2 linked regions of the Methanococcus voltae PS genome follow. The protein of the gene in region 1 binds, or shares a complex with, the protein of each later gene. Links are inferred from orthologs where the notes say so. Each region holds a gene or a part of one and is shown on either strand. Other genes may lie near its edges.

Region 1 (4,558 bases):
CAACGCAGGATGTGGCGTTGACGTAGCTAAAGATTACTTATTATAATAAATAAAATGATATGACCAATATATTAATTTATAAAAAAATAGAATTTAATTTTATTTTTTATTATATTATATTATATTATTTTTTTATTTCTTATTTTATTTTTATTTTATATTTACTTTTATTTTTATTTCTATTTTTAAATTAATTCTACAAAGTTTTCAATCATTTTTAAGCCGGATTTTCCACTTTTTTCAGGGTGAAACTGTGTAGCATATATATTATCTTTATTAACTGCACAGGTAAACTTTGTACCGTAATCACAAATACCTGCAATTATTTTTTCGTCAAAAGTTTTTACATAATATGAGTGGACAAAATAAAAGTAGTCATTGTCTTTTATTCCTTCAAATAATGGTATATCTTTGATTTGTTTGACGTTATTCCAACCCATATGTGGTATTTTTGGAACATTGGTAAATTTAACTACTTCTCCATTAAATACGCCTAATCCTGCTCCTTCACTTTCTTCACTTTTTTCAAATAATAACTGCATTCCAACACAGACGCCTAAAAAAGGTACTTTTCCAATATCTTGGGTAATTAACTCTTTTAAGTTTGAACAATTTGTATTTATTTTGTCACATACTTTTTCATCAAATTTAACAGCTTCTATATTCTTTACTGAATCTCCAAAGTTTCCTACGCCAGGTAATACAATTTTATCTGCGGATAATATAATTTCTGGGTCATTTGTAACTTTTACGTCCCTTTCGTAAATTGAAAATGCTTTTTCAATGCTTCTTAAGTTTCCTGCGTTATAATCGATAATGGCAATCATAATTTCACATGCACCTGTATAATTAGTTACTATATAATTTTCTAATAAATCAATAAAATAATGGACTTAACCTAAATTAAAATTAAATTACATAAAAAGTACACAATTATAGTATATATACATATTTTAATATCTCCCAATAATTGTTATTGTATTGATTTAATATGATGAAAATAAAAATTATTTAAAAAATATGCTGTAAAAATAAAAATATACAATTAGTAGTATGTTTTAAAAATGGATAAAATAGGTAATATGTATTAATATTTATTAGTAAAATTCTTCTTCAAGCTCTTTTAATGTAGTCAATATTTTGTTAAATGCAATATATGCGTCTTCAAATTTCTTCAAACCTGTTATAACAACTTTACCGCTACCAAATATTAATACTACAACTTTTGGGTCGCTTAATCTGTATACTAAACCCGGGAATTGCTCTGGTTCGTATTCAGTACATTCTAATGTCGAAATATCATCTAAGTTAGGTTCCATGCCCAATTCGGTTGTAGCAACCATGTTTTGAACGTTAACTTCTGGATTTTCAATTAATTCCATACCTGCTTCTTTAAGCTCTGCAATTATCTTTTTAATAGCTATTACTGCTTCTTCCTTATTTTTAGCACCAGTACAGTTTAATTTACCGCTTCTAAATATTAATAATGCAACTTTTGGGTCGCTTAATCTACAAACTAAACCCGGGAATTGCTCTGGCTCATATTCTGCGTTGTCTAAAACATCTGCAGCATATTCTAAGTCTATATCTGTTCCTATCTGTGTTGAAACTACCACATTAACAATTTTTATTTCAGGTTCCATAGCTCTCACCTATATTACATATAATATAAGTTTTATTTATATAGTATATAAAGGTATTTATATACTTTTTATAATTTATTAAATATAAGTCCCAATTATATTATATTATATTACACCCTATTCTATTATATTCTATTAAATATGCAGAAAATAGTTACTAAATATGTGATATATAACTATATTTAAATTTATAAATATATTTTTATATTAATATATATAATTATAATCTGTAAGATGATATAAAAAATAGTTTAATAATATTAAATGTTCCAAATTAACAAGTTTTATCATATGATTTATTAAAAAGAATAAGAGTATTCGGATTTAATTTAATTATCCGAATAAAGCGCCTAAACCAGCTGCTGCTGCAGCACCGTTGTCTTCTTTTTTCTCTTCTTTTTTCTCTTCTTTAGGAGCTTCAGCTGCTGCAGGAGCTGCTGCAACTGCAACAGGAGCTGCTGCTGCTTTTGCAATAGCTTCTTCAATGTCTACTCCTTCTAAAGCAGCAACTAATGCTTTAACTCTTGCATCGTCTGCTTCTACACCAGCAGCGGTTAAAACTGCTTTAACTGCATCTTCTGTGATTTCTTTATCTGCTGAGTTTAATAATAAAGCTGCGTATATGTATTCCATAAAGTACACCTCAAATACTAATAATTTACTTAGTTTTGTGTTTTTATAATTATTAGTTTTCAGATAATCTATTGAAGTATATATATTTTTTCAATATATACCTTAGATTTTTTTTAAATCGTTATTTTTCCTATAATTATATTTCTATAATCAAATATATTAAATTTATTCATATGATATACTAAAAAATTGAAGATTTTAGAATAATAATCCCATACCTACTGATGCAGGAGCTTCTTCTTTCTTCTCTTCTTCAGCTGCAGGAGCTTCTTCAGCTGCAGGAGCTGATTCTACTTCTGAACCACTTACCATTCCTTTTAATTCATCATCTAAAGCATCTTCACCAGCTAATTTAGCAACTGCTAACATTTGAGCGGTAGCTTTTCCTAATATAGCGTCTGAGGTTTCTGATGTTAAGAATGCGCCTTCAATTGATACAGCCTTAGCATTGGAGAATGCTTTTTGTACGATTGTTTCAATTGTAGCTGATGTTGGAATAACTGCATTAACGGATAAGTTAAATGCACCAGTGTAAGCACTTTGTAATTTAGCGAGGAATTCATCCTCATCAATTTTTAATATTTCAGGGTCGTATACAATTCCATCTTCGTAAACGCCTAATACATTTAAACCTACTTCCATAGGTTTAATATCTAATTTTGATAATACCACGGCTAATTTAGCGGATACTACATCTCCTTCTTTAGCAACGATTGTATCTTCTTTGATACCAATTTTACCTTTTTCGATTGCAGCAGGTAAACCTACAGCTTTCAATTCACTTAAAAATGGTCCTGGTGGCATACCTGTTGAACCAGCTTTAATTTCAATATCACAAGGTGCAGTAGCTCCAGCTTTAATTGGCGCAGGGCTTTTGCTCTCGTTAAGAGTCTTGTAGAGTTTGAATGGGTTCATTTCGGTTGCAATAAGTGCAGCACCTTTTTCCATACAATCAATTAATTTTGTGAATGAAGGATTACCTGTTTCCTCAGCGACTTCTTCAATCGCTCTTTTCATTAACGTATTTCTTGACATTTTCAAAGTCATTGAGTCTCTGATTGTGTCTCTAATTTCTTGAAGTTGAACTGAAGGAACTTCCATCATATCGATAAGAGCAATTACATTACCACTTTTAAGTAATTCTTTCAATGAGTTAACTTCATCTACTTTCCAAGAGGCAATCTTATGTTCAAATTTTACTTCACTCATAATCTCAACCCCTCTACTTTTCTATAGGCGCAGAAGCACCCATTGTAAGTTTTGTAAATGCGTTTTTAACGTGATAAAGTCCTTTTTCATACTTTCTAGCAACAGTATTTAATACTGCTTCAATATTTGCTGCAAGTTCTTCATCACTCATTGATTCTTTACCTACGTAAACCTGGAAAAATGCTTTATCCCTTGTGTTAATGCTAATGGTTTTACCAAATCTTTCAACCAAAGGTTTAAGGTTTGCATTAGCAGGAACAGGTTGTGGCATTTTACCTCTAGGACCTAAAACGGCACCTAATGATTTACCTACGATAGGCATCATATCAGCTTGTGCAATAAAGAACTGGTTTGCGTTAGCTAATTTCTTAGCTTGCTTTTTATTTTTTCCTAATTCTTCTAATTCTTCCTGTCTTATTACAGTGAGGCCCATGCTTTCAGCTTGAGCAGCTAAATCTCCTTTAGCAATCACAGCAATGTTGATTTCTTTTCCTAAACCACTTGGGAGAACGATTTGTTGTTTCATCCTGTTTTCAGGTCTTGACAAATCAAGCTCTTTAAGGTTTATGATAAGGTCAACAGACTGTGTGAAGTTTCGCGGCTTTGCTGAATTTCGAGCCTCCTTCACTGCGTTTATTATTTTTACACTGTCCATTGTGTAGCCTCCTGTAATTGTTATATGACTTCTCAGTCTTAACATGGAGCAAATCTAATATTGATTAACTATTATATAAATATTACTACGATAAAAATAAAATTTAAATGTTTTAAATGTTTTAAATGTTTTAAAAATTTTTAAAGAAATAATATTGTATAATGCTATTGTCGTTAAACTATATATAGAAATTTGTAGTATGGGTAATAAAAAATATTAAAAAATAAAAAAATATAAATTTAATTAATAAATATTTCGCCTTTATTTATTTTATCTGCAGTAGTGTAAGCGTCGTAAATCGCATATATGTAAACAATAGGTAATAATATAAATCCAATTAAGAAGAACAATAAAAATCCTGAGATTAAACCAGCTATAAGTAACAATATACCTTTTTTAATCTGGCCGTTGTACATTT
Region 2 (5,084 bases), on another replicon or contig:
ATATAACTTTAGAAACAAGAACCCTAAAAACATTAGGAGGGCAAAATATGTCATTCCAAGAAATATGGGAAAAAGAACCGATGAAAAAACCAAGAATTCAAAAAGTTACAGTAAACTTTGGTGTTGGTGAAGCAGGCGATAGGTTAACCATTGGAGCTAAAGTTATTGAAGATATTACGGGACAATCACCTGTAAGAACTTTGGCAAAACAAACTAACCCTGCATTCGGAATCAGAAAAAAATTACCAATTGGATTGAAAGTTACCTTAAGAGGTACTAAAGCTGAAGAGTTTTTAAAGAACGCTTTCACTGCTTTCAAAGCATCTGGTAAAGTATTATACGACAGGTCATTTGATAAAGTAGGTAATTTTTCATTCGGTGTTCCAGAACACATTGACTTCCCAGGCCAAAAATACGACCCATCAGTTGGAATATACGGTATGGACGTATGTGTAACTTTTGAAAAGTCAGGATACAGAGTTAAATCAAGAAAGCTTAACAGAAACACAATTCCTGAAAAACACTTAGTTAAAAAAGTCGAAGCTATCGAATTAGTTAAATCAACATTCGGTATGGAAGTACTTGAAGAATAAGGTGAGTATGTATGACAAAAGCACCGTTCAAGAAAAAATTTGGACAAGGTTCCAAGGTTTGTAAAAGATGCGGAAGAAAAGGACCGGGAATTATTAGAAAATACGGCTTAAACTTATGTAGACAATGCTTTAGAGAAATGGCACAAAACTTAGGATTTAAAAAGTACGATTAAGTGATGAAAGGATTAGAAAGGACAAGGAGGTAACAGTATGAGCTTAATGGACCCTCTTGCGAACGCATTGAACCATATATCCAACTGTGAAAACGTAGGTAAAAACACAGCTTACTTAAAACCTGCATCTAAATTAATTGGAAGAGTACTCAAAGTTATGCAAGACCAAGGATACATCGGAAACTTTGAATACATTGAAGATGGTAAAGCGGGAGTTTACAAAGTAACATTAATTGGTCAGATTAACAAATGTGGCGCTGTAAAACCAAGATTCGCAGTTAAAAATCAAGAATTTGAAAAGTTTGAAAAGAGATACTTACCAGCAAAAGGTTTCGGTTTGTTAATTGTGAGCACCCCTAAAGGGTTAATGACTCACGATGAAGCAAAAGATTCTGGAATTGGTGGAAGGTTAATTTCATACATCTACTAATTGCGTTAAGCAAATTTATAAGCTAATATCCTAAGATATTATTCATTATTATTGTATTTTCATACAATGAGACGAGGAGGTATAGTTATGCCAGTTGCTGCACTCATTAGGGAAGAAGTTACTATCCCAGAAAATGTAAATGTTGAACTAAACGGCAACAACATTACTGTAAAATCCGGCGGTAAACAATTAGAAAAAACATTAAATTACAACGGAATCGAATTCTCAATAGAAGACGATGTCTTAGTTATCAAATGTTCTTTCCCAAATAAAAAACAGACCGCTATGGTAGGTACATATAAAGCACACGCTCTTAACATGATAAAAGGAGTTACAGAAGGCTTTGAATACAAATTAGCAATTAAATACGCTCACTTTCCTATGAAAGTAAGTGTTAAAAGCGATGTTGTAGTTATTGACAATTTCTTAGGTGAAAAACACCCAAGAAATGCAAGAGTAATGCCTGGAGTTACTGTTAAAGTAAGCGGTGAACAAGTAGTAGTAAGTGGAACTAACAAAGAATTCGTTGGTCAAACTGCTGCAAACATTGAACAAGCCACTAAAGTAAGCGGAAGAGATACAAGAGTATTCCAAGACGGTATCTACATCGTTGAAAAAGCAGGTAAGGTATTATAGGTGGTTTCATGAGTGATTTTAAAAGATTAATGAGATTAAAACTCAAAATGAAACAGAAAAGACCTGAATTCAAAAGACAAGATAGCCACAGAACTGCAAGAATCGGTACCAGCTGGAGAAGACCATTCGGTAAACACAGTGGTATGAGAATTGGATTGAAACACAGATGTGCTGTAGTTAAAATCGGATATAGATGCCCTGCATTAGTAAGAAATCTTCATCCATCAGGTTTAGAAGACATTCTTGTTAACAACGTTAAAGAGATTTCAGCTTTAAACCCTGAAACTCAAGCAGCAAGAATTGCAGCAACAGTTGGTAAGAGAAAAAGAATTGAAATGATTAAAAAGGCTAATGAATTAAACATTAGAATTTTAAACATCTCAAAACAGAAACAAGAAGAATTATTACAATAATTAAGTAAAAATTCAAATTATACTTACATTATAATATAATAATTCAATTCTAATATTCAATTATCAAATTCAGGCTAATTTAGAGTAATTCTCATGAATTAATGTTATTGCAATTATAACAATCGAATCCATACGTCTGAAAATGTAAAGACAGGTGATATTATGGATGTATCAACTCAAAGAAGAATTGCAGCTAACATACTCGATTGCGGTATTGATAGAGTATGGGTTGACCCTGAAAACTTGGAAAAAGTTAAACTTGCAATTACCAAAGATGACATCAGAGCTTTAGTGAAAGATGGAATCATTGTTAAGAAACAAGAAAAGGGTATCAGTAGCGCAAGAAAGAAAAAGATACAAGAGCAGAAAAGAAAAGGCAAAAGAAAAGGCCAAGGTTCTAGAAAAGGGGCTAAAGGTGCAAGAACTCCTAAAAAAGAAAAATGGATGAACACAATTAGACCTTTAAGAAGAATGCTAAAAGAAATGAGAGAAGACGAAAAAATCGAAAGAACACAGTACAGAAAATTGTACAGAATGGCTAAAGGTGGCGCTTTCAGAAGTAGAAACCACATGAAGCTTTACATGAAAGACCACGGTATCTTAAGCGAATAATTTAAAAATTAATATTTAATTAAATTTTATTAATTTAATAATATTAATTAAAATTATCGTGATATTGGGTTTTTATGATTCAGTATTTTGATTTAATAATCTTTTCATAAAATAATTATCCTTTATAATTACTAAAATTAATAATTACAATGTTTAATTGAATTTAATAGGTTTAATAGATTTATTTATTGAATTTGTTTATTAAATTTATTTTAGATTTATTCAATAGATTTAATAATTTTCTATTAACGATTAGTCAATATTCAGTAATTATTATCGATTTATAACTAAAGTTATAAGGAGGAATGGTTATGGCAACAAACGCCAAGTACAGAGTTCCTTTTAGAAGAAGAAGAGAAGGAAAAACAGATTTCAGACAAAGATTAGGATTATTATTGTCTGGTAAGCCAAGATTAGTTGCGAGAAAATCCTTGAACAACATTGTAGCTCAAGTAGTAGCTTACGATGAGAAAGGAGATATCATATTAGCTTCAGCACATTCAAAAGAACTTGTTAAATTAGGATACAAAGGACACTGCGGTAACTTACCAACAGCGTACTTAACAGGTTTATTGATTGGTAAAAAAGCTGTGAAAGAAGGCATTGAAGAAGCAGTACTTGATAAAGGTTTACACAGAGCTACAAAAGGAGCTGCAATATTTGCAGTTTTAAAAGGTGCTCTTGATGCAGGCTTAGAAATTCCACACGGTGATGAAATCATCGGTAATGAGGAAAGACTAGCAGGTGCTCACATTGCTGAATACGCAAAAGTTTTAAAAGCTGAAGACGAAGACGCTTACAAGAAACAATTCTCAAAGTACTTAGAAAAAGGTTTAAACCCTGAAGATTTGCCAGCACACTTTGAAGAAATAAAAGAAAAAATCCTTAGCTTGTAAGGTGATAAAATGGCTGAAAAAAGAAGATTTAACACCGATGCTTGGGAACCAAAAACTCAAGTTGGTAGGTTAGTAAAGGAAGGGCAAATTACCTCAATCGACGAAATCATCGATAAAGGTACTCCTATACTTGAACCAGAGATTGTTGACGCACTTTTACCTGAACTTGAAGAGCAAGTTTTGGACGTTAAATTAGTTCAAAGAATGCACAAATCAGGAAGAAGAGCAAGATACAGAGCTACAGCAGTAGTTGGAAATAAAAACGGCTACGTTGGAGTAGGCATGGGTAAAGCTAAAGAAGTTGGCCCAGCTATTAGAAAAGCTATCGCTCACGCAAAATTATCACTCATTAGAGTAAGAGTAGGTTGCGGTTCATGGGAATGCGGTTGCGGTGGACCACACTCAATCCCATTCACAGCAGAAGGTAACTGCGGTAGTGTTAAAGTTCAAATCATACCAGCACCAAGAGGTGTAGGTTTAGTTGCAGGTAACGTTGCTAAAGCGGTTTTAGGACTCGCTGGTGTTAAAGATGTTTGGACAAAAACATTCGGAGACACAAGAACAACATACAACTTCGCATTAGCGGTATTTGATTCTTTAAACAACTTAAACTTTATAAAATGCTTACCTAACCAAAAGGCTAAATTAGGTCTTAAGGAAGGTAAAGTATTCTAATTAGCTCGATAATCTAAAAACGATTAATTATTAATTAATTGATTATACTTTTGTATAATTTTATTAATTTCTATTTATTATTAAATAAATTATGTGATATTCGGTTAAGTTTAACGGATAACTCATATAATGCCTATAAAAAGGTCAATGGTGAAAACATGGCTTACGCAGTTATTAGAGTAAGAGGAAGTGTTGGCGTTAAAAAAGATATCGCTGATACCTTAAAAATGTTAAGACTCCACAAAGTAAACCACTGTGTAATTGTTCCAGAAAATGAACATTATGTTGGAATGGTTAAAAAAGTTAAGGATTTCGTAACCTACGGTGAAGTTGACAACGAAACCTTCGAAAAGTTAATCTTAAAAAGAGGAAGATTAGCAGGCAACAACAGAGTAAGCGAAGAAATTGTTAAAGAATCTACAGATTTATCAGTTTCAGAATTAGCTGAAAAAGTTATGTCAGGCGAAATCAAGTTAAAAGATACAGAAGTAAAACCTGTATTCAGATTACACCCTCCAAGAAAAGGATACGACAAAGAAGGAATCAAAAGGCCTTTTTCAGTAGGTGGAGCCTTAGGTTACAGAGCTGGAAAAATAAACGATTTAATTATAAAGATGATGTAATTAACTTTTTTGTTAAGTTATATAGTTAGATTT

Evidence for each region. The genes of interacting proteins can lie anywhere in the genome.
Region 2: M2325_RS05470 (region 1) and M2325_RS01685 share a complex: the UniProt entries of both Methanocaldococcus jannaschii proteins name them as parts of the 50S ribosomal subunit. The link is inferred for Methanococcus voltae PS from one-to-one orthologs.

Annotation. Positions count from the first base shown.
Region 1 is NZ_JANUCQ010000002.1:483,271-487,828, reverse strand. Bases 1,481-4,340 are described here. They hold M2325_RS05470 (50S ribosomal protein L10), read right to left. Parts: upstream 3,486-4,340; coding sequence 2,475-3,485; downstream 1,481-2,474. Other genes in these bases: M2325_RS05465 (50S ribosomal protein L1), read right to left, coding at 3,499-4,140; rpl12p (50S ribosomal protein P1), read right to left, coding at 1,977-2,276; M2325_RS05480 (TATA-box-binding protein), read right to left, coding at 1,481-1,643. In the rest of the region: M2325_RS05490 (pyridoxal-phosphate-dependent aminotransferase family protein), read left to right, coding at 1-46; imidazole glycerol phosphate synthase subunit HisH, read right to left, coding at 186-827; more of M2325_RS05480, read right to left, coding at 1,098-1,480; M2325_RS05460 (DUF4870 domain-containing protein), read right to left, coding at 4,380-4,558. UniProt on the Methanocaldococcus jannaschii protein: Forms part of the ribosomal stalk, playing a central role in the interaction of the ribosome with GTP-bound translation factors.
Region 2 is NZ_JANUCQ010000001.1:328,538-333,621, forward strand. The notes cover bases 1,424-4,132. They hold M2325_RS01685 (50S ribosomal protein L19e), read left to right. Parts: upstream 1,424-2,407; coding sequence 2,408-2,857; downstream 2,858-4,132. Other genes in these bases: M2325_RS01675 (50S ribosomal protein L6), read left to right, coding at 1,424-1,832; M2325_RS01680 (50S ribosomal protein L32e), read left to right, coding at 1,841-2,245; M2325_RS01690 (50S ribosomal protein L18), read left to right, coding at 3,169-3,753; M2325_RS01695 (30S ribosomal protein S5), read left to right, coding at 3,763-4,132. Also shown: M2325_RS01660 (50S ribosomal protein L5), read left to right, coding at 48-593; M2325_RS01665 (30S ribosomal protein S14), read left to right, coding at 605-766; M2325_RS01670 (30S ribosomal protein S8), read left to right, coding at 804-1,196; more of M2325_RS01675, read left to right, coding at 1,284-1,423; more of M2325_RS01695, read left to right, coding at 4,133-4,428; M2325_RS01700 (50S ribosomal protein L30), read left to right, coding at 4,587-5,051. UniProt on the Methanocaldococcus jannaschii protein: Binds to the 23S rRNA.